Regions from separate parts of the Paenibacillus stellifer genome, predicted to be linked through region 2. Evidence: riboswitches for the same ligand, from Rfam matches in the RefSeq annotation. Region 2 holds a riboswitch; each other region holds the start of a gene.
What was found. A riboswitch is a leader RNA that binds a small molecule or an ion and turns the genes downstream of it on or off. The one in region 2 is predicted to bind cyclic di-GMP.

Region 1 (10,002 bases), 1.2 Mb from region 2:
AGACTGACGCCGGAAGAGCTTGCGGACTTCGCTTCGATGGGCGTCGTGCTCGATCCCTATACCTGGAACCGGTATAAAGAAGAGATTGTGCCGGGCTGTCTGCTGGCCGACGAGCCCTTTCTGGCCAAGATTAAAGCCCGCTACGCCTTTTCCTTCCCGGTCGATCGGGAGGAATTCCGCAAGCCGGGAATTCTCCTGGCAGGCAAGCAGGATGCCGTTACCGGCTACGAGGATGCCTTCAGCATCCTGAAGATGTACCCCCGGACAACCTTCGCCGTCCTGGACCGTGCCGGACATAATCTGCAGATCGAGCAGCCCCGGCTGTTCGAGGCTTTGATCATGGAATGGCTGGATCGGGTGGAGGAATAGGCTGAACAGTAAACGATGGATTTATTCTTATTTGCTTATACACGAATTTAACCTACGCAAACAAGCGGAACCTCGCTGGCGGCAAGCCGGCGGGGTTCCGCTTGTTCTTTATGGAGGAGACCCTGTATCGTCGCCGTCTTAGCCTTCCAGCAGCAGCGCCTCCGGGTCTTCCAGCAGTTCCTTGACTTTGACAAGGAAGCTGACTGCCTCCGAGCCGTCCACGATCCGGTGATCGTAGGAGAGGGCGATATACATCATCGGTCGGTTGACTGTCGTCTCTTCATCGAGCGCGATCGGACGAAGCTGAATCTTGTGCATGCCCAGTATGCCGACTTGCGGCGCGTTCAGAATCGGCGTCGACATCAGGGAGCCGAATACGCCGCCATTGGTAATGGTGAATGTGCCGCCCTGGAGATCGGACAGCGCGAGCGTGTTGGCCCGGGCCTTCGACGCCAGATCGGCGATTCTGCGCTCGATCTCCGGGAAGCTCAGCCGGTCGGCGTCCCGCACAACCGGAACGACGAGGCCTTCCTTGGCCGATACGGCGATGCCGATGTCGTAAAATTTCTTGATGAGCAGATCCTCGCCGTCAATCTCGGCGTTCAGCAGCGGGTAGGCCTTGAGCGCGCCCACAACCGCCTTGGTGAAGAAGGACATGAAGCCGAGGCCGATGTCATGCTTCTCCTTGAAGGCATCCTTCCGGCGCTTGCGGATGTCGAGAATGGCTGTCATGTCCACCTCGTTGAAGGTGGTCAGCATCGCCGCCGTCTGCTGCGCTTCGACCAGGCGGCTCGCGATCGTCAGCCGCCGGCGCGACATGCGCTTGCGCTCGACTTCCTTGCCCTCCGCCTTCGGCGCGGAGGGCGGGGGCGTCACGGCCGGCGCGCTCTGCGCAGCCGCCGTTGCCGGTGCCGGCGCGGCGGCCGGGGCCGCGCCGTGGGTGTCCACATCGGCCCGGCCAATCCGGCCGATGGGATCGCGCGCGCCGACCTCGCCGAGGTCGATGCCTCGCTCGCGCGCGAGCTTGCGCGCACCCGGCGTAGCCAGGTACGCGGAACCGCCGGCGGCCTGGGCCTCCTGGGCCGCCGCCGCGGCTGTCGCTCCGCCAGGCTGTGCCGGCGGAGCTTCGGGGGCCGGAGCGGCCTTCGCCGGCTCCGGCAGCTTCGGCGCATCGGCGCTCTGGCCGCCAGCCGCCGCCTGTCCGGCGGCTCCGGCTCCGGCTTCGCCGATGATGCCGATGGCTTCGCCGACGGCGACGTTCTCGCCCGCCTGGCGCAGAATTTGGGCGATCACGCCGCTCTCTTCGGCGCTGATCTCCAGATTGACCTTATCCGTCTCAAGCTCAGCCAGAACATCTCCCTGACCGACGGAATCTCCTTCCTTGACCAGCCATTTATAGATCGTACCTTCAGTAATCGATTCGCCCAGATCGGGCACTTTGATTTCAGACACAGGCCGCTACCTCCCCAAAATTTATTGCGCTGCTAGGACACCGCCCCTAGACGGGACGGCACAACCGCTTTGGCTTGACATGGAAGAAAGGTTCAAGCTGGGCGCTATTCAAGTAGTGATCTCTTCATTGTGACAGGCGGGAGTCCCTAGCGAAGGGCCGGGCTGCCCGCCGATCCACGGCCGCTGTCAGGAACGGGCCGAGGTATTAAAGACGCGGACCGGTTCTTCGTTCTTCCGGTTCCAGGTCAGAGCTTCGCCAACAATTCTCCGCTGCTCGAAGCTGTGGACGTCGGCGTATCCGCTGGCAGGGCTGGAGCGCTCCGGCCGGCCGGCGTACCGGACCGGCACTCCCTTCGGTGCGATAGCCCGCAGCCGGGGCTCCGCGTAGCTCCAGGCGCCCATGTTCTTCGGCTCTTCCTGCACCCAGACGATGTCCTCGAGAGAGCCGAAGGTATCCAGATAGGCGGCAAGCTCCCGTTCCGGGAACGGGTAGAGCTGCTCCAGCCGCAGAATATGCAGCCATGACCAGTCTTTGTCCGGGCCGGCTTCAAGCTCGGCCTGCAGATCGATGGCAACTTTGCCGGTGCAGACCAGGAGCCGCTTGATTCCGCCCGGCTTCTGTCCGAGCAGCGGGTCCGGAAGCACCGCTTCGAAGCGTCCGGAAGCAAGCTCCGCGCCGGGCGAAGCGCTGCGCGCGTTGCGGATCAGGCTCTTCGGCGTCATGATGACGAGCGGTCTTGCGTCCGGCTGGCCGCACAGCGCGGCCTGGCGGCGGAGCAGGTGGAAATACTGCGCTGCGCTGGTGAGGTTCGCGACAGTCCAGTTCTCCTCGGCCGACAGCTGCAGATAACGCTCCAGGCGGCCGCTGGAGTGCTCCGGCCCCTGGCCTTCATAGCCGTGGGGCAGCAGAATCGTCAGGCTGCTGCGCTGGGTCCATTTGGCCCGGCCCGCCGAAATGAACTGGTCGAAGATGACCTGCGCCGCATTCGCGAAGTCGCCGTACTGCGCTTCCCAGATGACGAACGTCTCGGGAGCGAATACGTTATATCCGTATTCGTAGCCCAGCACCGAGGCCTCCGACAGCGGGCTGTTGTAGACGCCGAAGCTGGCCTTGGCGTCCTCCAGCTGGTGCAGCGGAGCGAAGACTTTGCCCGTCTCGCTGTCATGCAGAACCAGATGGCGCTGGGAGAATGTGCCGCGCTGGGCGTCCTGTCCGCTCAGCCGGATCGGCGTTCCGTCCTGGAGGATGGTTGCGAAGGCGAGCGTCTCGGCCAGTGCCCAGTCCACCTTCTCCCCGTCGTTCAGGAGTGACCCGCGCCGCTGCAAAATGCGCTGCAGCTTCGGATACACTTTGAAGCCCGCAGGAACTTCCAGCAGCTTGCGGTTGATGAATTGCAGGCGTTCCAACGGAACGGCAGTCACGGCAGCCGAGGCAGGATGAATGTCAGCCGACACGGCCACAGCGTTCTTGACTTCGCCGCTCTCTTTGTTTGCTTTCATCTTCTCATAGGCTTGCTGAAGCACCTTCTCCGCTTCGGCCTCCATGGCTTCCGCTTCCCCGCGCGTCACGAGCTTCTCCTGCTCAAGACGTTCGGCGTAGATCCGGGAGACGGTCGGATGATTTTTGACCTTGGCGTACTTCAGCGGCTGCGTCATCTCAGGATCGTCCATTTCATTATGTCCGTGTCTGCGGTAGCCGACAAGGTCAATCAGGAAATCCTTCTTGAATTGGCTGCGGTAGGCGCTGGCCAGCCGGACAGCGGCGATGCAGGCATCCGAATCGTCGGCGTTGACATGCACGATCGGAATTTCGTAGCCTTTGGCCAGATCGCTGGCATAGCGGGTGGAGCGGGAGTCTTCACTCTCGGTGGTGAACCCGATGCGGTTGTTCACGATAATATGGATCGTGCCCCCGTTCAGGTAGCCGTTCAGCTTGCTGATGTTCAGTGTCTCGGCGACGATTCCCTCGCCGGGGAATGCGGCGTCGCCGTGCATGAGCACAGCCAGTGCGCGGTTCGTATTCAGAACCGGCAGCCCCGTGCCGCTGCGATCTTCCTGCGCAGCCCGGGCGAAGCCTTCGACGACCGGATTGACGAACTCCAGATGGCTCGGGTTGTTGGCCAGCGTCAGCCGGGTGCGTACGGTCTCGCCTTCATGGAAGGCGTGGTCGGCTCCAAGATGATATTTCACATCGCCGGTCCAGCCGTAATTGATGCCCATCGAGCCCTCGGAAGGGAAGAGCTCCTTGTTCGGAGAGTGGTGGAACTCCGAGAAAATAATATCGTAAGGTTTGCCCAAAATATGGGCAAGCACGTTGAGGCGTCCCCGGTGGGCCATGCCCATCAAAATATTCTCCGCACCGTCATGCGCGGCTGCCCGGACGATTTCATCCAGCATCGGAACCAGAATGTCATTGCCTTCGAGGCTGAAGCGTTTCTGGCCGACGAAGGTTTTATGGAGGAAGGTTTCGAAATGCTCCACTTCGATCAGGCGTTTCAGCAGCGCCTTCCGCTCCGGATCGGTCAGCGGAGCCGGCGAACTGGAGGATTCGGCCTGGCTGTTCAGCCAGCGGAGCTCCTGCTCGTCGTGGACATGTCCGAATTCATAGGCAATCGTTCTTGTATAGGCCTGGCGCATCCGGTGATAGGCATCCCAGCCGGTCTGCACCCCGGTTGGCGCGTTCTCCCAGATCAGGGAGGCCGGCAGGGCGAGCAGATCAGCTTGCGTCAGCCCGTATGTCTCGGGATCGAGCCATTTTGCCATGGAATCCCCGCTCTTCTCCAGCGGATCTATATCGGCGGCCAAGTGGCCAAAGATGCGGATATTGGCGATCAGCTTGGAAGCGCGGACCGCCTTGCGGAGCCAATCGGCATCGCCGGAGAGAACGGGGGCCGGGGCGGGGGCTTCTTCGGTTGTCAGCGGAGGGGGGCCGTATATCGTAAAAAGCTCCCGGTAGTGGGCCTCCACGGAGGAAGGGTCTTCGCTGAACTGTTCGTATTTTTCCTGGATGTAGCCTAGGTTGGGGCCGCAATACTTGCTCCAAACAGATTCATTGTAGGACTCTTTGGCTGACATGAGACATCCTCCTAACGGATAAACTCCAGGCAGTGCCCCAGCGGGCGTAACCGGAGCTGCAATGATTACGTTTACATTCTATAGTATAGTTACACGATTTTAAACGTATTGCCACATTCTATTGTGCAACTTTAGGTCAGGGTAATCAATTCAACCTTTCGTCCAATCCGTTCGAAAAAAGGCATCATTGCGCAGGCTTCATTTCGGCGGCCCAAAGGATCGGGGGAGACGCGCAATCGGCGGTCGGGACCATAAACCTATATAAATCCTTCCAGTAATCCACTAGAATTTGATTAGTGGGACGAAGATGTGGGTATTAGTAGTTTATAGTTCCTAACGACTAGAGGGTTTTACATAAATATTGGAATTTAGTTCACTGCCAGTCGCCGTTGCAGGCACTCAATTTTAGGTTTCAGCCGCGCATTGAATGTATTGTCATTTTTTTGACACACTTTTAGGCGAACATCTTGTATAATATCTTTGCAAGCTTATCGCTTAACACAACATCATAAGATCCTTGAATGCAAGGATCCAGCAAAAGGTAAACCTGTTGAAAAGCAGGGGCACAAAGTCTCGGGTCTAAGGTTATTAAGGGAAACAGACGGGGGGAAGAAGCTTCCGTGCGTGTTATCCTCGTAACTATGACGGCTGGACTGCCTGGGGACAAAATCTTAGGAGGAGATTTTTTGAACAAGTCCAACCAGGGGAATAACGGAGAACTGCAGACGGTCGCTTTGGATATGGAATGGGTGCAGCTGATGCTCGCCGCCAAGAAGCAGGGGATTCACGCGGATGAGATCCGGCGGTTCTTGGGCGACAAGACACTCAAAGCCATGTGAACCAAATAAGAATGAGTGTTTCTAAAGGATAACGAAAGAGGACATGACGGCGCGGCGTCATGTCCTCTCTATGTAAATACGCAATATTTCGGATCCCGGTCACTGGTTCTTCTGTTCAATCCGCCATTTCTGGTAATCCAGAAATTCCTTGAACTCCCTCTTGCTGACCCCTGAAGCCATAGCTTCCTGAACCAGCTTGAACCAGTCGGAGTCGAGCGGTTCTTCCTCGGCGAGCTCTCCGTACAGAAGAATGTGGACGGAGACATCCAGAGCCTCTGCAATTTTCTCGATGAACTGGATGGAGGGGTTGGATTGAATATTGCGTTCGACATTGCTTAAGTATGATTTAGCCACATCCGCCCTGCCGGCAAGCTCGGATAAAGATAATCCCTTCTCCTGGCGAAGCTGTTGAATGTGCTGTCCAATATTGTCCGGCACGGTAAATAATGCTCCCTCCTTGTTTTTTGGTATAAGTATAGCAAAGGTCCGCCCAAAAGGAAAACTAGCTTTTACCATTTATGAGCTTAACAGGGAAGTTTATTTAACGGCAGCCAGGCTGCGGCTCTGAAAATAATCATATCGCCGGAGTAGCCCTCCGGCGCGGCTGCCGGAATCGGACCCAAGGCGCCGGAACGGGCGAGTAACCCAGCTTGTTACGGCAGGCGGGTGCCTCTTGCGCTGATATACAGGTCGTACCATTCCTTGCGCGTCAGCTCCAGCTTGTCCGCTCCTTCGCAGGCTTTAATCCGCTGCGGGTTCACCGTGCCGATAACCGGCTGGATCGCGGCCGGATGCGACATCAGCCAGGCGAGCACGACCGCTTCGGGTGTCGTTCCTTTATCTTCCGCCAGCGAGCGAACCATGGCGGCAGTGCGGATCACATGCTCGGGTTGTCCGTCAAGCGGACGGCCGGTGTATTTGCCCTGGGCGAGCGGCCCCCAGGCCTGAAGCTGGATCTTCTCCAGACGGCAGTGCTCGATCGTTCCGTCCGGCATGCCATGCTCTCTCCAGGCCGGACGGTTCACGCTGACCATGGAATCGAGCCAGAACGTCTTCTCCAGATTCATTTCGAGCTGATTGATAATCAGGGGCTCATCGGAGTAAGCCTGAAGCAGCCGGATCTGCGATCCGCTCATATTGGATACCCCGAAGTGCCGGACCTTGCCGGACTCCTTGAGCAGCCGCAGCGCTTCTCCAACCTCCTCGGGGTCCATAAACGGATCGGGGCGGTGCAGCAGCAGAATGTCGAGATACGGGGTGCCCAGCCGGGACAGAATGCCGTCGACGCTGCTCAGGATATGCTCACGGGAAAGATCGAATGTGTTGGAGCTCTCTCCCGGCTCTTGCAGCTTAATGCCGCATTTGGACTGGATAATCAGCTTATCGCGCAGCTCCGGGCGCTCCTTCAGCACGGTTCCGAAGACAAGCTCGGCCTTTCCCCGCGTGTAAATGTCCGCCAGGTCAAACATGTTGATGCCGATGGAGAGCGCGGCTTCGACGGCCATATGCCCTTCCCGGATTTGCTCCGCCGTGACCGGCTCCCGGTCCCAGCCTCCGCCAAGTCCCATGCAGCCCTGAACGATACGCCCAGCGGGAATGCCGCGGACATTAAGTGGTAACGTTTTCAATCCATTCCCTCCTTCATCGAATCTCATCTTACTGCTACAGCCATTGTACCGCATCAGAACCAGGTATGTTATTTCCGGCACCCGATGAACGGTGACTGAAGCCTTCTTTCGAACTTTCTCGATGTTCCTTCCATAGCGAAAAAAAAGCCGAATGCGCATGATCAAGGGACTCGTCCCTTAATAAACGCATTCGGCTTGTGGATAAACGAGATCCGGCCTGTGGTTACACAGGACTTGCTGGTTATCAGCATTCGTTCAGCGCTTCATTCCTCTTCCCTATCAAGCGGACCGCCCTGGACGCCAAGCTTGTGGTCCAGCGCATCGGCATAGAGCCGTTTGAGCCATTTCAGCTCCGTCAGGGTGTGTTCATAACGTCCATACATCAAGTGCAGAACAGCCCGGGAGACGATCCCGATATGCTCTTCATAGACCTGATAGGCCAGATTGACTTCATGCTCGGCCTCCCGGATGCGCTCCTCCAGCAGCTTCGCAATTTTGTCCGGATCAGCATGTCTGGAGAAGGCAAGCGCGATATACATCGGGTGGTAGACCGCGTCGTTCTTGCGGAACTGCTGAAGCAGCAGCTGCTCAAACAGCGCTCGCCCGGATTCGGTAATCCGGTATATCGTCTTCTCAGGCCGGTCGCGGCTCTGGATAACCTCCACCTGCTCGATCTGTCCGTTCTTGGACAACTGGTCAACGGCATAGTAGAGGGAGCCCATCTGCAGCTTCGCAATCTTGTTGATGGACCGGTCCTTCAGGACAACCATCATCTCGTAAGGATGCATGTCCCGCTCCAGCAGCAGACCGAGAATCGCCAGCTTGATCGACATGGCGTCTATTCTCTGCCGGGTGCCGGGCGGGCAGCTCCACGGTGGACGAGAAGGCGGTCTTTAGGCATCAGAACTACCGTCACCAGCGCCAGCACCGCAGGGGCGAGCGCCCACATAAAGGTATGGGCGATGGAAGACGAGAGCGCGGCCGATATTTTCTCCAGCACCGGAGCCGGAATCTTCGCCCGGGCTTCCGGTGTCAGCGCGGAGCGCGAGTCGCCGAAGGAAGCCGCTTGGGCGCTTCCCCCGAATGCATCAGACAGCGAGTTCGAGAATAAATTGCGCTGAATGATGCCGAAGATGGTGATGCCGAGCGTCATGCCGAGCGAACGCAGGAAGGTGCTGGTCGAGGTCGCGGAGCCGCGCTGGCGCATGTCGAAATGATGCACGGAGGACATATTCAGGACAGAGAATGAGAAGCCGACGCCAAATCCGGTGACGGCCATGAAGACGTTGACCAGCAGCCGCGCCGTATCCGGCGTTAGCGTGGTCAGCATGGCAACGCCCGCCACGAAGAAGACGGCCGACAACAGCATGATGTTGCGGAAGCTAGTGCGCGACGTAAGCTGGCCGCCGAGCTGGGCGCCCACCACGGAGCCGATCATCATCGGCATCAGGATAAGGCCCGAATTCGTTGCGGAGCCCCCGAACACGCCCTGCACGAAGATCGGCAAATACACGGTCGCCACGATAAAGGCCGAGCCGTAGAAGAATGCGGCCAGAGCGCTTGTCGCGAACAGCCGGTTCTTGAACATGGAGAAGGTGATTACCGGCTCCGCTGCGCGGCGCTCGATCAGCAGGAAGGCGATCAGCAGAACGGCGAAGCCTGCGAACAGGCCGAGAATTTCAGGAGAATTCCAGGCATACAGCTTGCCGCCGATTGTCTGGCCGCCGAGCTCCAGGCCGAACATGAGGCAGACGATCGAGCCCACCAGCGTGAAGGCGCCGCCCCAGTCGATGCGCTGCTTGGAATGAATGACAGACTCTTTATACGACATGGCGATCAGGATGAAGGAGATGACGCCAAGCGGCAGATTAATGTAGAACACCCACTGCCAGCCGATATAATCGGTGATATAGGCGCCGAGCAGCGGACCGAGCACGCTCGAAATGCCGAAGACCGCGCCGAACAAGCCGGTCATCTTGCCGCGTTTCTCCGGCGGGAAAATGTCAAAGATAATAGTGAACGAGATCGGCATCAGCGCGCCGCCGCCGACCCCTTGAATGGCGCGGTAAATGCTGAGCTGTGTAATGCTGCCTGCGGTTCCGCACAGGGCCGAGCCGATCAGGAACAGCACCAGTCCCAGCATGAAGAAGCGCTTGCGGCCGTACATATCCGAGAGCTTGCCGAAAATCGGCGTGCCCGCCATGACCATAACCATGTAGGCGGAGGTGACCCAGACGATTTTGTCCAGACCTCCGAGGTCGGCGACAATCGTACCCATTGCAGCGGCGACGATTGTGTTGTCCATCGCGGACATCAGAATCCCGAGAAGCAGGCCGACCACGACGAGCTTCATGTTGCTTTCCTTCGAATGCATGTTTGGTAAACTCCTTTTTTTGGTGAATTGTGAACCTAATTATATTCAAATTTGAATAGGGAAGCAACCTCTTTTTCATGAAATTTTTCATAGTAAGAGCATATGTGTACACACCAAAAAACCCGCCGAACCCGGCGGGGCTATGAAAGCCGCAGATAGATGAAACGCTAAAGAGGGATGTGCTGGAACCGGAATGCGGTGTGCTAAGATGGCTTGGCTAAATGGCGGCCTCCGCGAGACGGAGCTGCCGGCTCTCGATATAGCG
Region 2 (10,002 bases):
CAGTGCTGCTTCGGCTTTGGTTCCTTCCGGAGAAGGGGGACCCGTGCGGTATCCCGTCTGTTCCATCGCTTCCATCACCCTGGCCCGGACTTCGTCCTTGACGGGCTTGCTGTTGTTGATGACACGGGAGACGGTCGAAATCGACACCCCGGCCATTTTGGCGATATCGTGAATCGTTACTTTCATAAAGAAACACAACTCCGAACCCAATAGAATAGCTTATTTCAGGAAAATATTTTCCCGACACAAGCGATACTGCATCGTTTATTGCTGCCTTTTTCCCATATGATCAGTAGAAGAAATGTTGTCGTACAACGGCTGAAGACCCAATAAATAACAGATAAAGCAAAGGGATTTCTGTAATTCCGTAGGAACTTTGCCACTTTACCAGTAAACTCATCATAACATGAGGCTGAATGTTTGCCAATTATACTTGACCGGGGAAAATATGATGCTTTATACTCCATTTAGGGAAAATATTTTCCTGTATAGAGAGCTGGAGGAGCTGACGGATTTGGACAGAGTATGGTGGAAAGAAGCGGTGGCGTATCAAATCTATCCCCGCAGTTTTATGGACGGCAACGGAGACGGAATTGGCGATCTGCGGGGCGTGATCAGCAAGCTGGATTACTTGAAGGAGCTTGGGATCGACGTCATCTGGATCTGTCCGATCTACAAGTCCCCGAATGACGATAACGGCTACGATATTTCCGATTATAAGGACATCATGGAAGAGTTCGGCACGATGGCCGATTTTGACGAGCTGCTGAAGCAGGTCCATGGCCGGGAAATGAAACTGATTATGGATTTAGTCATCAATCATACCTCGGATGAGCATCCGTGGTTTATTGAATCCCGTTCGAGCCGGAACAATCCGAAGCGGGATTACTATATTTGGGCGGACCCGAAGGACGGGGCAGAGCCCAACAACTGGGACAGCATCTTTGGCGGATCGATTTGGGAATATGACATGGTGACGGAGCAGTATTTCATGCATGTCTTCTCGAAGAGACAGCCCGATCTGAACTGGGAAAATCCCGATGTTCGCGCCGAGCTGTACGACATGGTCAACTGGTGGCTGGATAAAGGCATCGACGGGTTCCGGATCGACGCGATTTCCCATATCAAGAAGCTGGCGGGCTTCCCGGACATGCCGAATCCGAACGGCCTGCGCTACGCCCGATCATTCGATGGGCATATGAACCGCGAGGGCATTCATGATTTTCTGGAGGAGCTGAAGCGGGAGACCTTCGACAAATACGATATTATGACGGTGGGTGAGGCCAGCGGCGTGACGGCGGACGAAGCCGATCTGTGGGTGGACAAAGAGAGAGGCAAGTTCAACATGGTGTTCCAGTTCAACCACATGGAGCTGTGGAACAAGAGCATGGATGCGGGCTTCGACATCCTGACCTTCAAGAAGGTGCTGAGCGAGTGGCAGAAGAAGCTGGAGGGCAGCGGCTGGAACGCGCTGTTCATGGAGAATCACGACAAGCCCCGTTCGGTCTCGACCTACGGCAGCGACGGCCCGTACCGGGTCCAGTCGGCGAAGGCGCTGGCGACGATGTATTTTCTCATGCAGGGAACGCCGTTCATTTATCAGGGACAGGAAATCGGCATGACAAATGTGCGGTTTGAATCCATTGACGACTACGATGACGTTCATATGAAGACCTGGTACAGACTGGAGCGGGAGGAGGGCAAGTCCCACGAGGAGCTGATGCCGGTTATCTGGAAGAACGGACGCGACAACTCGCGGACGCCGGTGCAGTGGAATGACAGCGAGCAGGCCGGATTTACGACAGGCACTCCCTGGATGAAAGTGAATCCGAACTACAAGGAAATCAACGTGGAGGCGGAGAAGAGCAACCCCGGTTCCATCTACCATTATTACCGGAAGCTGATCGAGCTCCGCAAGACTCATCCGGTTCTGATCTACGGCACGTACGATCTTATTCTGCCGACGCACAAGCAGATCTACGCCTACACCCGGACGCTGGAGGATGAGCATTGGCTGATCCTGACGAATCTGTCGCCGGATGAAGCATTGTTCCATCTGCCGAAGGGGATTCGCTATGCGTCAGCGGAACTGCAGCTTGCCAACTATGAAGCGCCCGAAGGGGGCAGCATCCGCACTCTTCATCTGCGTCCGTACGAGGCGCGCGTGTATCGTTTGGCATCACAGGTCTGATAAGAGCACGACGTTCGCGGGTATGCGTAACATCCAACATCCCCCCTTGGGGGGATGGCATGAATGAGTTTACACGTATAGCATGACAGACCCCGGAAGTTTTGAACTGGTTCCCGTCGAAAGTCTCTGGAGACGGCTCAATGGCTCAAAACTGCCCCGGGGTTTTATTGTTGGCTGGACCAAATCCGTATATTTTGGGAGGGGTCGGAACCTTGCAAATATATGCTTTGAATATGGCCGTAATCATTTTTAATCGAAATGTTAAAATCCCCGGTAGACTTCGGAAGAGGCAAAATACTCCCTGTTATTTTTAAGTACAGCGTATTATCGCCATAAGCGGCTTTATAGCCTGTAAATCTATTCGCACTATCCGAAAATCCCCCCTTTAATGCGATGATTTCATCCGATACCTTGCATTGTGAAATCATAATCGAGTGCGGATTTATTATATTGTTATAGTTCATCCTGTAAATGACCCCAATCAGCGAAACGACAGCAACTATGCCTATCCCTAGCGTAAGAACCCATTTTCTCGTCATTCTGTAACCTCTTCTCAATCCAATCAATGTCCCTGTCATGAAATAAATCATACCATGATCCTGACCAGTCTTTCTTCCATCTTCAGGGGAAAAGAGGCTGGTTTTGCGTTGTGTACAGTTAGTCTAACCTTGACATTATTAATAGTAATCGTTACGATATAAAAATAAATCGTAATAATTACGAATAAGGAGGTTCGATTCACGATGAGAGTTACTGTTACGCTGGCCTGCACCGAGACAGGGGATCGCAATTACACGACGACCAAGAACAAGAAGACCCATCCCGGACGTCTGGAGCTGCGCAAGTACTGCCCAAGACTGAAGAGACACACGCTGCATCGCGAGACGCGCTAATTCTGCGGGAAAATTGCCGAAGAGATCGGATATCAAACCATATAAAGGAGACATCAAATGAAACGAATTCCTGTCACTGTGCTGAGCGGATATTTGGGATCGGGTAAGACGACGCTGCTGAATCATGTTCTTCATAACAAAGAGGGCCTGAGGGTGGCTGTTATCGTGAATGACATGAGCGAAATCAATGTGGATGCCCGGCTGGTGGAGTCCGAGAATACCTTGTCACGGACCGAGGAGAAGCTGGTCCAGATGACCAATGGCTGCATCTGCTGCACGCTGCGGGACGATCTGCTGCGCGAGGTGTACAAGCTGGCTTCGGAGGGACGCTTCGATTATATTCTGATCGAATCCTCGGGAATTAGCGAACCGGTTCCGGTGGCCCAGACCTTTACATATGAGAGCCCCGGACAGGACATCGATTTGACGTCGCTGGTCCGGCTCGACACGATGGTAACAGTTGTGGACGCGCATCGTTTCTGGCATGATTTTGCTTCGGGCGAGAGTCTTCTGGACCGCGAACAGGCGGCCGGAGAGGAAGATTACCGGGATATCGTCGACCTCCTGATCGACCAGATTGAGACCTGCGACGTCCTGGTGCTCAACAAGTGCGACCTCGTTGAAGAAGGAGAACTGCTCAAGCTGGAAGGAATTCTGCGCAAGCTTCAGCCTTCCGCCAACATTATACGGTCCATCAATGGAGCCGTAGACCCGGGAGAAATTCTGAACACGGGCCGGTTCGACTTTGAACGGACGAGTATGTCCTCGGGATGGATTGCGGAGCTGAACAAAGAGGAGCATACGCCGGAGACCGAGGAATACGGCATCGCTTCCTTCGTGTACCGGAGCCGGATTCCCTTCCATCCGGAGCGGCTCGGCTCTTTGCTCGGCAATTGGCCGGAGCAGGTAGTCCGCGCCAAGGGCCTGGTATGGCTGGCGGCGCGCGGCGATTTCGCGGCGACGATCGGTCAGGCCGGGCCTTCGATCCAATTCGGGCCGGCTGGCTACTGGCTTGCTTCCCTGCCGGAGGAACAGCAGCGGGAGATACTGGAGAACGAGCCGGAGGCGAGAGAGCGCTGGGATGAGAGATGGGGAGACCGGATGACGGAGATCGTCCTGATCGGGATCGACATGAACCGCGAGGACATCGAAGCTGGATTGAACCGCTGCCTGCTGACTGAAGAAGAAATGAAGCAGGACTGGAGCCGGTTCAACAATCCTCTTCCCTGGCCGGTGCAGGATGAGTCGTTCGCGTAAAACCTTGCCGGCTAATGGAAAGACGGGTAAAGTAAATGAGCATTTTGCATAATTCATATTTTGATTTAAAGTCAAAGTTAGGTTACAACGAAATCTCAGTGTTGTGAGAGTGGAGTGAAAAATAGACAGACGGACAGAATTTCAATGAATCGGAAGTTTTTAAGCGGCGTTCTGTACTCGTTGCTTCGCAATGGCAAGCGCAGAGGCAAGTAACACAATCGCATTTAAATATTGGTGAGTTGTCACTTTTTGAATCCCCCAGACGTGAAGCTGGTCTGCAGTTAAATAGGTCTTCATTCGAGAATTGCAGCGTTCTACACTGGTTCGTTTATTGTAAAGTTCCTTCCAGCCTCGGCTTTCCCGATGCGGTAGCGCATAACGCCGGAGATCCGTTTGACTGTTGATTTTAACCACCATTCCATAATTGGAGGACGAACAAGCGGCCATGCCCAAAGGACAATCCACTTGACCTGTCGCATGTGGACAACGGAATTTTAAATGCACCTTTTCCTGTCCCCAATACGTCATGGGAAATCCCATCGAACAACAGGGCGTGCCTTTGCGGGTAATCCCCGCTGGCGGTTCCTTTTCATTCCGTGGATTCAGCGGAATAATGGCTTGCGCCTTGACGTTCCGGGCGGCCTCGTAGTTTTTTATTTGGTCGTAGCCCGCATCCAGCATGAAGAATTTCACTTTAGATTTCGCAGCGACAGTCGTCATGAGTGCAGGCCCTTCGTCTCCGTCGTTCACATGGGCAGAGGTCACCTTGAGCGCCATGGGAAGTTCACTTTTGGCATCGACGGCCAGATGCAACTTATAGCCAAACCACTTGACTTTGTTGCCAAAGGTGTCAAACTTGGCACCCCAGTTGGCATTGCCGGTGAGTTCACTTTTTCGCTTGGGTTCCTTTTTCTCGTAAGCGTGAATAGCGGCGCTGTCGATAGCGACATGAGTTCCGTCGATGATTCCAGCTTCTTGGCACTGAGTCACAAGATCCTCAAACAACTGCTTGGCAAGGCCTTTGCCAGTCAACTCGGCAAAGACTCGACTTAATGTAGAAATCGAAGGAGCGGGGATATCCAGTCGAAGCCCACATTGGTAACGGAAACGGAGGTCAAACTTTAGTCTGCGCGCTAGGCCGGTGAACGTATCGATATTCTCTAAAGGAGCTGCGAGTAGCGCGCGAAGAATGCCTTGACGACAGTGTCCGTCTGCTCCTCGGGGTGAGGGATTTCTCAATTCTCTTGCGTAAGGTCGCAGGTCCAAAGCGCTGAAAAAGATGGGCAATCGCTCTTTCGATTCGATTTTTTGAAGCTCTTCAAAGGAAAATAGACTTTCTTGGAGAATATACATAGTGACTTCACTCCCTTGGGTTTTCTCGTTTGGTCACTTGAAAACTTCTCCAAGTTGGGGTGAAGTCCTTTTTTATGCTCAAAATTGCTTTGTGTAACAAGGGCTTAGATTAATGCAAAATGCTCAAATGAATAAAAACAGCGGCTGCAAGGACATAATGGCTTGTCCAAGCAGCCGCTGTTTCTATGTTCAGCGTTGCCGATTGCTACTTGCTTGACGTATTGCTGTAAATCCTTATGCCTTCTCGCGGTTCTGCGCTTTGAGCAGATCACGGATTTCCGTCAGCAGCACTTCCTCTTTGCTCGGAGCGGGAGGAGCGGGTTCTTCCTTGGGGCTGGATTTCTGAAATTTGCCGAGCAGCTTGATGAACAGGAAGATTGAGGCGGAAATCAACAGGAAGTCGATGACCGACTGGATAAAGTTACCGTATGTAATGGCTGAATCACCATATTTAAGAGACAAGCTGGTAAAATCCAGTCCGCCGAACAAGATGCCGATCAGAGGGGTGATCAGGTCCGATACAATGGAGCTGACGATTTTGCCGAACGCGGCCCCTATAACGACACCGATTGCCAGATCCAGCACATTTCCCTTGAATGCGAATGCCTTAAACTCTTTCCACATGAACGTCTTCTCTCCTTATAATTCGATTGTGACCTTGATTGTAACATTTAGACGAAGAAATAGGGAGAGTTTCAGGGCTCACCAATGACATAAATCACGCACTTCATCTTGAGGCCGGAGATTCGGCCGCGCCGCACGCAGCAGGTTAACCGGCTGTCACTGGGCAACTGTCCTTCCGAATGATCAGCTAAAAAGCATTTACAGGAAATTCGGATCATGTTAAATTTTAAGGAAAGGACAATCGTCCTGCAATTAATCAAATTAATCGAATATCCGCGTTAAAGGTAAAATCATCGAAAGATGATGACACAAAGCTATGGGTCTAAAGCCATCCATCGGAGGGCCATGATCGCCAGGCCGCCATAGGGGTAACGGTAGGGAAGAAAGACAACTCCAATGGACATAAGTCTATTTGGAGTTTTTTTGTGATTTCGCCCTGCTACGGCGCCGCTTTACCGCAAGGATTCGAAAGGGGACAATGCATGAGGAATAATTGGAGAACACTGGGGAAATTTTTGATCGCAGGCGCTGTAGTGGTTTCAGGCTCGCTCGGATGGACTTCCCATCCTGTTACGGTATCCGCCGCCGCTAACACCAAAGTCATAACAGCGGATCAAATGCTCGCCAAATTGGCGGCGACCTCGAAGACGCTGAAGAATTTTCATTTGAGTTCAACGAAGAAACAGGACCTTCAGATCGGCAGCATGCGGATAGGCAACACCAACACGCTGAGCCTTGACATCAATCGTCTTCCTAGCTTTGCAGCGGCAGGCACTGTCAATATCGGGTTCCTTGATACGGACTTCGAATTGTACGCCAACGACAAGGAATACTACAAGGTGGTCGACGGCAGCGACCTTATCGATGAATACGACGAGGACACTGCAAGCGGCGATGTGTACGGAGATTCGGCAAATGGAGAAGACGTGGACAGCGCTGAAGAGATTGACCCCGATTCCCAGTACTGGGTTGACCTGGACCAGGAAGATTGGTATTCACTCTACACCAAGGGGCAATTCGACCCCGCTTCCGTGCTTGAGTCGGTCAAGGGCTATAAGAAATCCATGAAGGTCTCCACGGCCGGAACACAGACGATCCTTCAATTTACGCTAACCGATGCGAAAGCGGCCAAGGCCGTCATCGCACTCTATGACCGGGAGAACCTCTATGAGGGGGCGGTCATTCAGCCGAAAAGCGTAACCTGGAAATTGTACGCCAACAGCAAAACCTGGCAGACGGAAAGGCTGACCGTTGATCTGAATTATGTCCTGGTAGAAGACGGCGAGAAGGATGTATATACGACCAAGGTTGACGCCAAGTATTCCGCCCATAACAAAGTTGCAACGATTGTGAAGCCATCCGAGCTGCAATAGTAGATGTACAGACAGTTTCATATGGGAAAAAGAGCGCTGTTCGATCGAACAGCGTTTTTTTTGCATGCGATACATAGACAATCAACGCTGACTTATCATTCGAACCAGGCGAACGGATAGGAATAAATAACTATTATGATTCATAAATATGCAAATTTTACAGTTATATCTTCATTATTCGTATAGTAATGTCGAATTAAAAGATAAGACATCTTCATTCACAAAGTCGCACATGGATAAAGGGTTGAGCATGGATCAAAAGTCGTGAATAAAAACACATATGTGAACAGCCAAAGGGGGATGAAAGAATTACATAGAACAGAGCAATCCAAAATCCAAGCAAAAATACTGGGGTAAGAAACATATCGTGGGAGTGATTGTGATGAGATGGATAAAGAATATGAGAACCAGCGTCAAGTTGATTACTTCGTTTCTGATTGTATCGGTCATTCTGGGGTTTGTGGGACTTTATGGAATCAGCAATTTGAATAAAATGAACAGCTCGCTCAGCGGAATGTACGATAACGGTCTGATTCCCGTTAAATCGGCTTTGACGGCGCAGGTTAGCTATACCCGGATGAGAGTGAACATCCGCGCTGCTTACATTGCGGATACCAAAGAGAGTCTCGATAATTCTATCGCTACCTATCAATCCGAGGCCAAAATTGTGGAGAGCAGCATTGCGGAATTCAGAAAAAACAAAAATGAGCGCGGAGTCATTAAAAATTCTCGAGCCTTTTGATGCGAAGTGGGCGGAAGTTATCAGACTCTACGATCAAGCGATGAAGCTGAGCCAAGATGGGCGAAATGCAGAGATGAAGAGTCTGATGGACAACGAGGTCTCCACCGTGGGAGACGAGGTCCGCCTGCTCCTCAATGAACTGATCGATAATTCGATAACAGAGAGCGACCATACGAAGCAAGCGGCAATGACCTGTTTGTTTCGTCCAGAAATATTACGATCCTCATTATTATCGCGGCCGTATTAATCTCGGTCGGGATGGGATATTTCATCTCCCAGATCATATCCAAACCATTGTCCAAGGTGACCAGTCTGGTGAACGCCGCAGGGGATGGAGATTTGCGCAGCCTACTTGATATCGACACGAAGGATGAGGTCGGACAACTGGCCAAAGGCATGAATACCATGGTCCATAATCTTCGCACGATGGTTGGCCATATTCTCGCGCATGCCCAGAGCCTTGCGGCGTCATCGCAGCAAATATCCGCAAGCGCTGAAGAGATTGCCCACGGCAATGACAGCCAGGCGAGAGAGGCCAGAATGATCAACGAACTGTTCAGCGAATTATCCACCGGTGTTCATTCGGTCGCTCAAAATACGGAAGTTGCTTCCGAGCTATCGGTTCAAGCGGCCAAAGCTGCGGAAGAAGGCAACGGCATTATTCAGCTGTCCAACTCCAGCATGCAGGTCGTCAGCCAACAAATGACGCGTCTTGAAGATGATTCGCAGAAGATCGGCGAAATAATCGAGGTTATTGAGGATATTGCGGAACAGACCAATCTGCTTGCACTCAATGCGGCGATTGAAGCCGCCCGCGCGGGAGAACAGGGACGGGGATTTGCTGTCGTGGCCGACGAGGTTCGCAAGCTGGCGGAGCGCAGCGGCGAGGCGACCAAGCAGATCACCAAGATCATCAAAGGCATGCAGGAGAATACACGGTCCAGTGTGAGCTCGGTGCAGGAAAGCGCGGATTTGTCCGAACGTACGGCGGAGTCCTTCCAGCGCATCGTATCCTTTGTCAATGATAACGGGCAGAAGGTTATGGAGATTGCCGCAGCAAGTGAGGAGCAGGCAGCCCAGACTACGACCGTATTGTCGGCGGTGGAAAATATTTCATCGGCAACGGAGGAGGCGGCGGCGAGCAGCCAGGAGATGGCGGCCACTTCCCAATCGCTGGCTAATCTCGCCGGTGAGCTGCAGTCCTCGGTATCCATTTTTAAAATTTGACCTGAAGATGGCCGATGCCACATACCCGCGTAATCCAAGGAATGTGCGGCAGGATAAAATTGGATGCACGGATTGTCGCAAATTCCTCATTGTTCGTCATGTTCATCTACGCCTTCCTGTGATTTAATTAAAAATAAATATAAATAGAGATAATTCATAGGGTAGGAGGAAGAAGTATGACTCAACAACATGTGAGGAAAGCCTTTGGGGCCATGCTTCTGCTGGCGTTTGTCGTGCTGTTGGCGGCAGGATGCGCGCAGAACACTCAGACAGCAGGCGGCTCGTCTACGAGTGCAGCTGTCTCTTCGGAACCGGATGCAACGCCATCCACCGAACCTTCGG
Region 3 (10,002 bases), 530 kb from region 2:
GATGGTTCGGGTCTGTGACTTTTTTCAAATTCCCCTTGGCGTCATAGACATATGAGGTTTCATACCCCAGGGCGTTGCGCACCAGCGTATTGCGTCCCAATGCATCATATTCGTAAAAAGTCTTCTGTCCCTCTGCGTCCGTGGATTCCGTCATCAGCCCGCGCGCATTGCGGGTAACGGTGGTCTCTTCGTTCAGCGGATTGATCGTTCCGATCTCCAGTCCACGGCTGTCGTACTTCGTCTTCCAGACGGAATGGTTGGCATCCTCGGTTGCGATCTGATTGCCGTTCTTGTCATATTCATACGTGGTCACTGCGCCAAGCGCATCGGTCACCGAGACCATTTGACCGAGCGCATTATAGTCGTACCAGGTGCTGTTGCCAAGCGCATCGGTCTCTTTGATCTTGTTGCCCGCTGCATCGTAGCGGTACCGTGTCTTCGCGCCGAGCGGGTCGGTCACGCTGAGCAGCTCGTTGCGCTTGCTATAGGTATAGGTGGTCACATTGCCTTCGCTGTCTGTCTGGGTGAGCATGTTACCGTTGGCGTCGTAGGTGTAAGAGGTCTTCTGTCCCTCCGGATCGGTAACTTCCTTGAGCTGTCCCACATTGTCGTACTTGTACGAGGTTATTCCCCCGGATTCATCCCGGGCTTCGGTAATGTTGCCAAGCGCGTCATAGGTGCTGCCAGTGCTGTTATTCAGCGCGTCCTCTGTGCCGGTCAGGCGGTAGACCTGATAGGAATGAGTGGTCTTCACTCCGGCTTCATCCGTCTGCTCCTCCAGATTGCCATTGGCATCATAGAAGGAGCTGCGGGTCTGGCCCAAAGCATCGGTGACGGCCACGGCGCGGTCCTTCGCGTCATATTGGATTTGCTGAAGCTCGCCTTCAACGTCGGCAACCTTCACCGTCCGGTGCAGCGAATCGCGGTCAATGACCGTCGTGTAGCCGCTCGGGTCCTTGATCTCGCGGGCGAAGCCTGCCGCATCATTGGTGTATGCCGTGACATGGCCTTCGGCATCGGTTACGGAGACCGGAACCCCTTTATTGTCTCTTGCAATGGTCACTGTGTTGCCCAAGGCATCCGTGCTGCTGGCCAGATTGCCGGCGGCGTCGTATTCATAGGAGCTGCGATTGCCCCGTTCATCCACCTCAAGGGCCGGACGGTTCAGCGTATTATAGCGGGCAAGCGTGGAGTACCCGTTCCCATCGGTGCTCTGGATCACATTGCCCCGCTCGTCATACGCCTGCTTGCTCTTGTTGCCGTTGCCGTCTGTAACGCCGATGAGGCGGTCGCTGTTGTCATAGCTGTATTTGACGGTTGAGCCGTTGGCAGCCAGGCGCTGCGCGACCTGGAAGTTATTGTTCCACACATAGGTGGTGCTCTGATTGAGCGCGTTCGTCCATACCGTCTTGTTCGATGTGGTTGTTATGGAAGAAGCCAGCCCTGCGGCGCGGGCCAATCCGGCGTTCCCGGAAACCGTGCCGTTCTCTGAATAGATGAGAATGGTCTTGCCGGACCCGACGCCTGTATGAACGACCGGCGTCTGATTCGGAGTCATATCTCCGCCAATGGCGAACAATCCGCCCGTCTGCACATTCAGGTTATTATTGACGCTGACATTATCCCGAACGAACAAGTCGCCTCCGGTAATGTTCAGATTGGCGGTCTGATTGTTGGAGACAATGCCGCCCACGACCATTTCCTGTGCGATGTTCATCTCAACCCGGGTGTTGATATTCAGGTCTCCCGCGAGCAGAACCCGCTTCGCATCAATGGTCAGACTTCCGCTGTTGTACGTCAGAGTGCCGCTCTGCAGCGTATCCCCGACGGTTACGGAAGAATCATTGTTCAGATGAATGGCTCCGCCGGACCACAGATTGCCGTAAGATCCTCCGACCTTCTGTACATCGAGCGCCAGTTTGGTGTTGGCGTTCAGTCCGTTCTTGAGGATGAGATTACCGTACACGCGCACCGTAATGTCGCGGTTGGTGTTCATTCCGTCAACAATCAGAACTGCCGGCTTGCTTGGTGAACCGAATGTAACACTGTCTTCAACATTCAGTTGGCCCGCTCTGACGACGACAGGCGATGACCCGCTGGATGATATCGCGTTCTGTATGGCGGCAATGTCGCCGCCGACCGATACTGCGGAAGCGGCGAAGAGATTTTGCTTCCCTTCAATCTCGGAGATGCTGCTTGAGAGATAATCGCCAATGACCGGCTGCAGACCCGCCACCTGCCGGTAAGCCGGCGCGTGAGCCAGATTGTGCATCGTGCCGGACAGAATCACTTCCTCCGAATCCGGCAGGTCCCGTCCCCGGTCCGGGTAAATCCCCGTCCCGACATCTTCGTCCTCTTCTCCCCGGACAACAGGGGCCACACGGCCCTCATAGCTGGAGGAGCTCTCCGCGCCGTAGAAGTCGGTTATTCCGGTTACGCGCTGCTTCGCATCATAGGTTACGCTCATGGTCGCCGTTCCCTTGGCATCCGTCACGCCAAGCAGATGATGGCTGTCATCATAAGCAAGTCCGGTCTCAGCGCCGTCGACATCCTTGATCGAAGTCATGTCTCCCGCCGAATCGTAATGAAAAGTCATGCTGCGGTCTGCGGAATCTCGGACAGATGTCAGCTTGCCTGCGCCGTCATAGCTCAAGCTCAGGGAAGCGCCGATCGTCTGGACAGCCTCCAGCTTGGTTCCCTGGTAAGCAAGCGAGATCTGGTTCCCGTTCAGATCCGTAATGGATTGCAGATAGCCCGCCGCGTTGAACTGGTATTTGTCTCCCTGCGGGTTCGTCAAGGTATAGGCTCCGGATGACGGAGCGGTTAATGTCCAGTCCGTGCCGCGCGGAGTCAGATAACGCCCGCCGGACAAGGGCACATATTCGAAGCGTGAGCCGTCCGGGCTCATAATCTCTACCTTCCCGTCATTGATCGGGGTCAGCTTCCATTCATAGCTATGATGCCAGCCAAGCCCATTCACGCCCGTATAGGGATCGCGGCTCAAATAGTTCAACCCGAACTGAAGCGGCATCAGCGCCTGCAAAGTGATCGAATCGGTGGAGTAGACAAAGTCGCCCCGCGCCGGATCAACCGGCGCCTGGCCGGATGGATTGACGATCCTCAGCCGGTCCTGAAGGGCCGCTTCCGTAAATTGCGGCAGGTCGGCGCTGGCAATACTCCCGCTTGTCTGCGGATTCGTCAGCAAGAGGGAGGTCAGGCCGCTGACCGTTCCCGAGGATGCTGCGGACTGATTCAATACGGCAAGCTCTTCGGCCTTCTCCTGTGCCAGGCTGGCCGAATCCAGCTTGTAATAATAGGCCGCGAGCGCCTCCCAGGTTACGGGAAAGGCAGGCAGCGGAATCCGAAGCAACGTGAGCGGCTCGGAGTATCCCGAGAATCGGCTGTCCTTCTTGATTCTCGCCGTAATCTGAGCTGTCTGTCCCGCCGTAATGCTGAGCTGCTTCGTCCACTGGCCTTCACTGTTGGCCGTGATGCCGGAATACAGGCTCTCTTCGCCTGTGGATGGATAATAGACTTCAACTTCCAACGTCTCTCCCGGCTTGGCGGTTCCTGAGACGATTGACTGTCCCGAAGCTGCAGGCTTGATCTGAAGCGCCTTGGGAGGAGTCAATTCATCGCTGCCGACAATTTCGAAGCTGGCGATTTGGCCGTAATAGACTCCGACACCGTTATAATCGACCGGGGAGATACATACGTTGTATCGTCCTTCCTCCAGCGGCACACCATTGATTTTGCCATCCCATTCATATTCATGAACGAGATAGTCGTCTCCCGATTTCGTCTGGTAGACCCCGCTTGTAATGAGCGGTCCGAGCAGCGGGGCCGATCCATCTCTCTGTGGAGTACAGAGATTGATCTTCACCTCATGCTCGGTCTGTCCGTCATCCGCTGCATTGAAGCTGAAAATAATCTTGGCCGTCTCCCCGGCCTCCGGATTAATCTCACTCGGTTCAATCCGCATATTGGTAGCGGCATAAGTCGGGGATACGAACAGGTTCGCTCCCGGAAAAACAGGAATATACGAAACGAGCAGCATAACCGCCAGCATAAGACAAATATTCGCTTTCAGGCCGCCGCGGCGCCGTCTCCTTGTCAACGCTCGAAGATTCATTTATAGTTCTCCTTCCATGAATGGATTACAGTAGTTTCAGTTGCGCCAGCAGCTTGTAGATCAGAACTGCGGCTTCGGCCCGCGTCGAGGATTGAGCGGGATGCAGCATCTGATTCGAACCTTGTACCAGCTTCAGTTCTACCGCTCCGGCTACCGATTCGCGCGCCCAGGAGCTAATGCTGCCGCTGTCCTTGAAGGCCGCGAGTTCGGTCTCAACCTTCTTCGCGTCCGAAGTGACCTTCGCTGATCCGTAAGAGGCTGTGATGGCCCGCATCAGCATGGTCATCATCTGCTCACGCGTCAGCGGATCATCACCCCGGAACAATCCGGCGTCACCGGTAACGATTCCTGCGGAGGCTGCCGCTTCCACCCAGCCATAGGACCAGTTCGCGGACGAGACATCGCGGAATGTCGGAGCATCCGGCCGGAGCAGCTTCAATTGAAGCGCCGCTGCCAGCAGCTTCGTGAACTGGGCGCGAGTGAGCGTGCCCTTAGGCGCATAGCTGACTCCGTTCATGCCGTTCACTATTCCTCTGGCCGCCAGTACCTCGACCTCCTGCCGCGCCCAATGGTTCGCCATATCCGGGAACTCGACATCGCGCAGCATGACCGCATACAATCCGGAAGCCGTAATCTTGGCCCGGACATAATCTTCTTCCGCCGCTGTTACACCGCCAATGTAAGTCCACACCCCTGCTGTGGAGTCATACTGATAAATCCCGAGCTTCTCCCGGCTCGATGTCCAAGGCTCTTCCTTCGGGTAACGGATCGCGAGCAGCGCCGGCAGCTGGAATGGAGCGCCCGCCTGTACCTGCCAGATCGAGCCGGCCTTCTGCAGCTTCCTGCCGTCCTGATCCACCGGCTTCTGCGACTCTAGCTCCGCTTGCGCCAGACTCACAGCCGTATTATCCGGGAAGGTTCCTGCCGAAATCTCCAGCCGTGCCCAGCCGTCCGCTGCGGTCAGCGTTCCGCCTGCGGCTCCGATCGTCTGGCTATCCTTGGCCCCGGTTACAACCGGCGCGCTTCCTCCGGCACTCGAACCGGTTCCCGAATTCGTACCGGTCCCCGTCCCCGAATTTGTACCGGTCCCCGTCCCCGGATCTGTACCAGTCCCTTCCAGCGCAATTGCTTCGATAGAGTTATCGCTTGTGCTGTAGAGCAGCTTGTTCCCGCTGATGCCGATCAGCTTCGACCCCGCAGGCAGCGCAGGAAGCGTCGTGACCTGATAGGTTGAGAGATTCACCTGCTTCAAGACGGAGGCGCCGCCGGATTCGTCCTGAAATACCGCCTCTCCATCTCCGATGGACATGAACGCATACTGCGCTCCGGCCGCCTTCATCTCGGTAAGATCGACTGGCTCGGCCGTCAGATCATTGATGGACAGAAGCACGAATTTGCTCTGCGATGACCCGTTCTTTTGCTTAAGAAGAACATGGCTGCCGTTAAAAACGAACCAGTCCACATAGTTGGCACCGCCCAGACTAATTAAAGGACGTGTAACTCCGCTGCTTAAATCGAGCAGGCTAAGCCCGCCGTCACGCGCATTTTTATACACGACCTTGCCGTCCGCCAGCTCTGGGAATCGGCCCTCGCCCAAATCCGCCTCGACTCCCGAAGCCAGATCGTGATACATCATGCTGCCGTAATTGCTGCGTTCATACCAGACAACGCCCACCCCGTCAGTCGTCGGGTTGCCGTACTGTCCGGGCTGCTTGTTGAGCTTGGTGCGGGTGCCCTTCTCCAGATCGAAACTGTAAATATCCCAGTTCAAAGAGCTGTCCTGCTCGTTCCCCTTGTCAGCCCACACGACAACCAGGCCTCCAACAGCCGGCGCGTCCTTGGCCGATGAATTGGTCGTAAGCGTCAGGCTCGCCCCGCTGTTGCGGTCCAGCGCATGCACCTGCTTCACTCCGGCGGAATCGGGCTCCATCCAGATGACCCGCTCTCCGGACACGCTGTAATCCGTCCTTCCCGGATCGGCTCCGGCGGCAACCGCTGTCCCCGTGATCGTTCCGCCCGCAGATACGCTGCCCAGCGCACATACTGCTGCCAGCAGCAGACGGCCGATCTGCGGGAATTTCATTCTCCTTCTGAAATGCATTCGTTTCTCCCCCCGCTGCTGTTTAATTGCACAAAAAAACAAGCCCTTGAGCGGCCCGGCTGTCCTAACATCCCGCAGGGGATGAAGTAGACCCGTGGCTTTGCGTCTCCGACTTTCGTACGGATTTGCCTTGGTTCGGTACTTGGTTATTGGTCCTTAATGCCTGTATTCAACTGTCGTATGTATAGGACTCTTATCCTTAATATCGGATTAATATCCTGTTTAATTAATAAATACTAGATATTCCCGGAACAGGGGTATCCTGTTGGATGCCAAAGGCAATTCAGAGATGCTTCTGTACAACTACCTATGCAAATGAATCCTATGGACGCGGTATCCGGCATCTGAAATGCTTGAAATGCCATGCAGGACAGCGTCTGATTTTGCGCATAAAAAAGAAATCCCCCACAAGGGGGGACTACACAGGCCGAGCGTTACAACCCATTATTCAGAAAATGCGTTCTTGTACCAGAGATCGGTAGCTGTGCAGAGACGCTATCCGGAACATGGGCCGTCAGATCATGCTTCATAAACCCCTGCTTCAAAAATCGCTTGATCACCACGCGTCCGATTGTATTTCTCACCACTTTGGGCTTCATTTGCGGATAACCGGTCATGGAATATTCGATAGTCTGCGCGCAATGCGCCAGAATTTCATACACCGGCCATTGCTTGGTCTGAATGACGTCATATTCGTACATGTTCAGCAGCTCTTTATTCACATCTTGCAATGAAGTAAATGCCACCTTGCTCATAAGTAGAATCCTCCTAACTGCCGCGGCGCGGCGTTATCGCATTATTTTTCTAACCCACTTCTGTACCTCTGTCAATAGAGTAGACACGCAGAATCGAGAAAATCACACAGCATTTCGGTACATACGTTCGTATTCATTGGGTGTAAAATACCCAATCGCTGAATGGATTCGTTTTCCATTGTAGAAGCAGGTAATGTATTCAAAAATGCGTTTCTTGGCTTGCTTGCGTGTTGTGAATTTTTCCAAGTACACGAGTTCTTTCTTCAGCACACTGTGGAACGATTCGATACAAGCATTATCGTAGCAGTTCCCTTTTCGGCTCATACTGCCGTTCATCTTGTAGGTGCGCAGTCGTTCCTGGTAGTCGTGGGAAGCATACTGGCTGCCACGGTCGGAGTGATGCAGGACCTCTCCGCATGGTTGTTGCTGGCTGTAGGCTCGATCCAGTGCCGTTAACACCAGTTCTTTGGTCATCCGCTCGTCCATGTGAAACCCAATGATTTTACGGCTGTACAAATCCATTATACTTGCCAGATAGAGCCAGCCTTCATTCGTTGGAATGTACGTAATGTCAGCCACCCAGGCCTCATTTGGAGCGGACGGCCTAAACTGACGGTTCAACACGTTCTCATGAACAGGCAAGTTGTGCTTCGAATTCGTCGTGGCCTTGTATTTCTTCACCGTACGGGAGCGCAATCCCAGTTCCTTCATGATTCGGGCGACTAATTTCTCCGACACGGGTACGCCTTGCTTATGAAGCATTTTAGCGATTTTGGGACTTCCATATAACCGGCGGGATTCCAGAAAGATACGGCGGATATGCCGCTCCAGCTTGCGCCGTCGTTTTTCACGCTTGCTGACTTTTCGTTTCGTCCATTTGTAATAGCCGCTTCGGGACACTTCAAAGGCTTCGCACATCTTCGAGACTCGGCACTTGAAGCGATGATCGTGGATGAAGGCATAGATCAGCGCCGGTCTTTGGCGAAGTAGTGCATCGCCTTTTTTAAGATGTCGTTCTCCTCCTCCAGATCACGGATACGCTTTTGGAGGTCTCTCATTGCCTTGTCGTCAGCTTTCAGTTGCCCACTGCCTGGAAAAGCCTGTGCACCGTCTTGTTTGTATTCCGCCATCCAGCGGTACAAGGTGTTGTCGCTGATCCCCAACTCGCGAGCGACCTGTGCCACCGGCTTACCCTCTTCTTGGATCATCTGAATCGTTTGCAGTTTAAATTCTTTATCGTATTTTTTCGTCATGTTAGCACCTCGAATTTGGTTATGTTCATTCTACCCGATTCTCGGTTCTCCATGTCTACTTTTTAGCCTAACAGCAAATAGTTTTGGCCCTTCCTCTTACTGGATGAAAGGATTTGTGTATCTGGAGCCTGGTGTCGCTGAGAAATTCAAGGACTCTTATGCTTGGCGCGATGTAACGCTAAATCCATCAATGCAATTAGATACAGATGAGGGAAAAGAGCATTCTTGGGCATTTAATGAAGAGTTCAATGAATATGTGAAGTCTTCTGATTACATTGGGAAGTTTTATTTCGATGTCAGAAATGAGCTGGTTTACTTTGAAGTCGAAAAATAATTCTGCCGCAATTCGCTTAAGTAGTGAAGCTGAGGATGAAGAAAATGGGGGAAGTCCGGGGTTGAAGCGAATAGCAATATTGCTTGGTGTGTTCACGCTATTTGTTGTACTTACTCCCATTCTATTAAATTTCATTCCTATTAAGTTTGCGGTTAAGCTCGAAAACGTACAGCAAAATGTAGAGACCGGCAAATACATCTGTGTAACAGAGTCTAAATATGTGGTTGATACAGGATGGATTGCTGAAGTAACTATTAATCCGCATATAGTGAAGGACCTTCCCGTCAGGGTATCTGGAGATAGCCCTAACAACTATTTGTCTGAGAAAGACTTCGACCTAAACAAATGGGATATCATCTATCCGATCAATAGAGCATCGATTAGACAATACATAACGCCTAAGAGCTATCTCAACATCTGAATCCCCGTCGTCAGCCCAATGCTTGCGGAAGCTCCTTGACTCGATACCAGTATGTATAAACTTCGGAGAACCCGACTTTGGAGTAGAGCCGCAGCGCCGGCGCATTGTTCAGAACCACGGCCAGATAGCTGTGCGCGGCTCCGTTATCTTTTCCCCATTTCAGCAAATGCAAGAGCATCTGCTCGCCGAAGCCCCGATTTCGAAAGCTGGCATCCGTCACGATATCATACAGCCCGATGTAACCTCTCTCAAGCACCCCAAGACCGCAGGCGACAGCTTGTTCCCCGCAATTCAGCGATATGAACCCCGTTCTCGTCCGGATATTGCCTAACATCCGTTTCATCACGTTAATGTACTTGTCAGGAACCTCATTAATCCGGCAAAAAGCTTCCAGCCATTCGGCGGTGGGGCGCTCATAAATTTGGGCCGAAGCGTTCCCAGCGGGTTCGCGGATTTGATCCAGATTCAAGGTCCGGACGCTTGTGTGATCAATCAGGGAATAGCCTTGATCTGCCAGAATGTCATCCAGATTGGCAGGGTGGACAAAAGGCGTTATTTTGTAAATGGCGGGCAGCCGGTTCGAGAAGTAGAGGCTTTCGCACTCTTTGATCTTGGAACTCAAATCCTGGGTGGAAGGGTGAATCGGATTGATGGAGTTGGCCCGCTTGGTGTAACCGTCCGCGAAGCGCAGCACCCAGTTGTCGTATAGAAGGGTTGAGAGGGAAGGCCAGTTGTTCAGAGATAATTCTTCAATAAATCGGTAATCCAAGGATAATCACCGCCACTTTTTTTTGAATAATAATACGATATTATTAATAAAAATACAATTCATTTGATCGTATACATACAACGAGAAGGATGACTAAAGCAGGATATAAGCGTCTATTTGATGAACGAAATGGAAAGTAGGCTTTACATTGAGGGGGAACGTGGTATGATGGAATCGTGGAAAGGATACTTTCCATGTGAGGAGGGAGCTTTTGAAGAACAGGCTGGAGCAAATTCG

Region 1: linked by a shared signal. The riboswitch ahead of PSTEL_RS26645 (anti-repressor SinI family protein) and the one ahead of PSTEL_RS07370 (DUF6612 family protein) in region 2 are both predicted to bind cyclic di-GMP.
Region 3: linked by a shared signal. The riboswitch ahead of PSTEL_RS05020 (S-layer homology domain-containing protein) and the one ahead of PSTEL_RS07370 (DUF6612 family protein) in region 2 are both predicted to bind cyclic di-GMP.

Annotation. Positions count from the first base shown of each region.
Region 1 is NZ_CP009286.1:446,550-456,551, forward strand. Features, by position in the region: gene PSTEL_RS02170 (alpha/beta fold hydrolase) at 1-369, shown strand, start outside; gene odhB (2-oxoglutarate dehydrogenase complex dihydrolipoyllysine-residue succinyltransferase) at 508-1,821, opposite strand; gene PSTEL_RS02180 (2-oxoglutarate dehydrogenase E1 component) at 2,008-4,896, opposite strand; cyclic di-GMP riboswitch class I at 5,427-5,557, shown strand; gene PSTEL_RS26645 (anti-repressor SinI family protein) at 5,583-5,735, shown strand; gene PSTEL_RS02185 (helix-turn-helix domain-containing protein) at 5,835-6,173, opposite strand; gene PSTEL_RS02190 (aldo/keto reductase) at 6,389-7,363, opposite strand; gene PSTEL_RS02195 (PadR family transcriptional regulator) at 7,627-8,196, opposite strand; gene PSTEL_RS02200 (MDR family MFS transporter) at 8,202-9,737, opposite strand; gene PSTEL_RS02205 (HD-GYP domain-containing protein) at 9,955-10,002, opposite strand, start outside.
Region 2 is NZ_CP009286.1:1,611,013-1,621,014, forward strand. Features, by position in the region: gene PSTEL_RS07335 (LacI family DNA-binding transcriptional regulator) at 1-186, opposite strand, end outside; gene PSTEL_RS07340 (glycoside hydrolase family 13 protein) at 515-2,191, shown strand; gene PSTEL_RS07345 (hypothetical protein) at 2,356-2,730, opposite strand; gene rpmG (50S ribosomal protein L33) at 2,935-3,084, shown strand; gene PSTEL_RS07355 (GTP-binding protein) at 3,142-4,341, shown strand; gene PSTEL_RS07360 (transposase) at 4,501-5,694, opposite strand; gene mscL (large conductance mechanosensitive channel protein MscL) at 5,929-6,318, opposite strand; cyclic di-GMP riboswitch class I at 6,592-6,683, shown strand; gene PSTEL_RS07370 (DUF6612 family protein) at 6,801-7,691, shown strand; gene PSTEL_RS28350 (MCP four helix bundle domain-containing protein) at 8,074-8,433, shown strand; gene PSTEL_RS28685 (MCP four helix bundle domain-containing protein) at 8,396-8,680, shown strand; gene PSTEL_RS28355 (methyl-accepting chemotaxis protein) at 8,692-9,660, shown strand; gene modA (molybdate ABC transporter substrate-binding protein) at 9,837-10,002, shown strand, end outside.
Region 3 is NZ_CP009286.1:1,083,483-1,093,484, forward strand. Features, by position in the region: gene PSTEL_RS05015 (DUF6531 domain-containing protein) at 1-4,132, opposite strand, end outside; gene PSTEL_RS05020 (S-layer homology domain-containing protein) at 4,158-6,233, opposite strand; cyclic di-GMP riboswitch class I at 6,280-6,373, opposite strand; gene PSTEL_RS05025 (DUF1569 domain-containing protein) at 6,668-6,988, opposite strand; one part of gene PSTEL_RS05030 (IS3 family transposase) at 7,091-7,986, opposite strand; one part of gene PSTEL_RS05030 (IS3 family transposase) at 7,986-8,241, opposite strand; gene PSTEL_RS05040 (hypothetical protein) at 8,240-8,575, shown strand; gene PSTEL_RS05045 (hypothetical protein) at 8,544-8,996, shown strand; gene PSTEL_RS05050 (GNAT family N-acetyltransferase) at 9,007-9,765, opposite strand; gene PSTEL_RS05055 (helix-turn-helix transcriptional regulator) at 9,977-10,002, shown strand, end outside.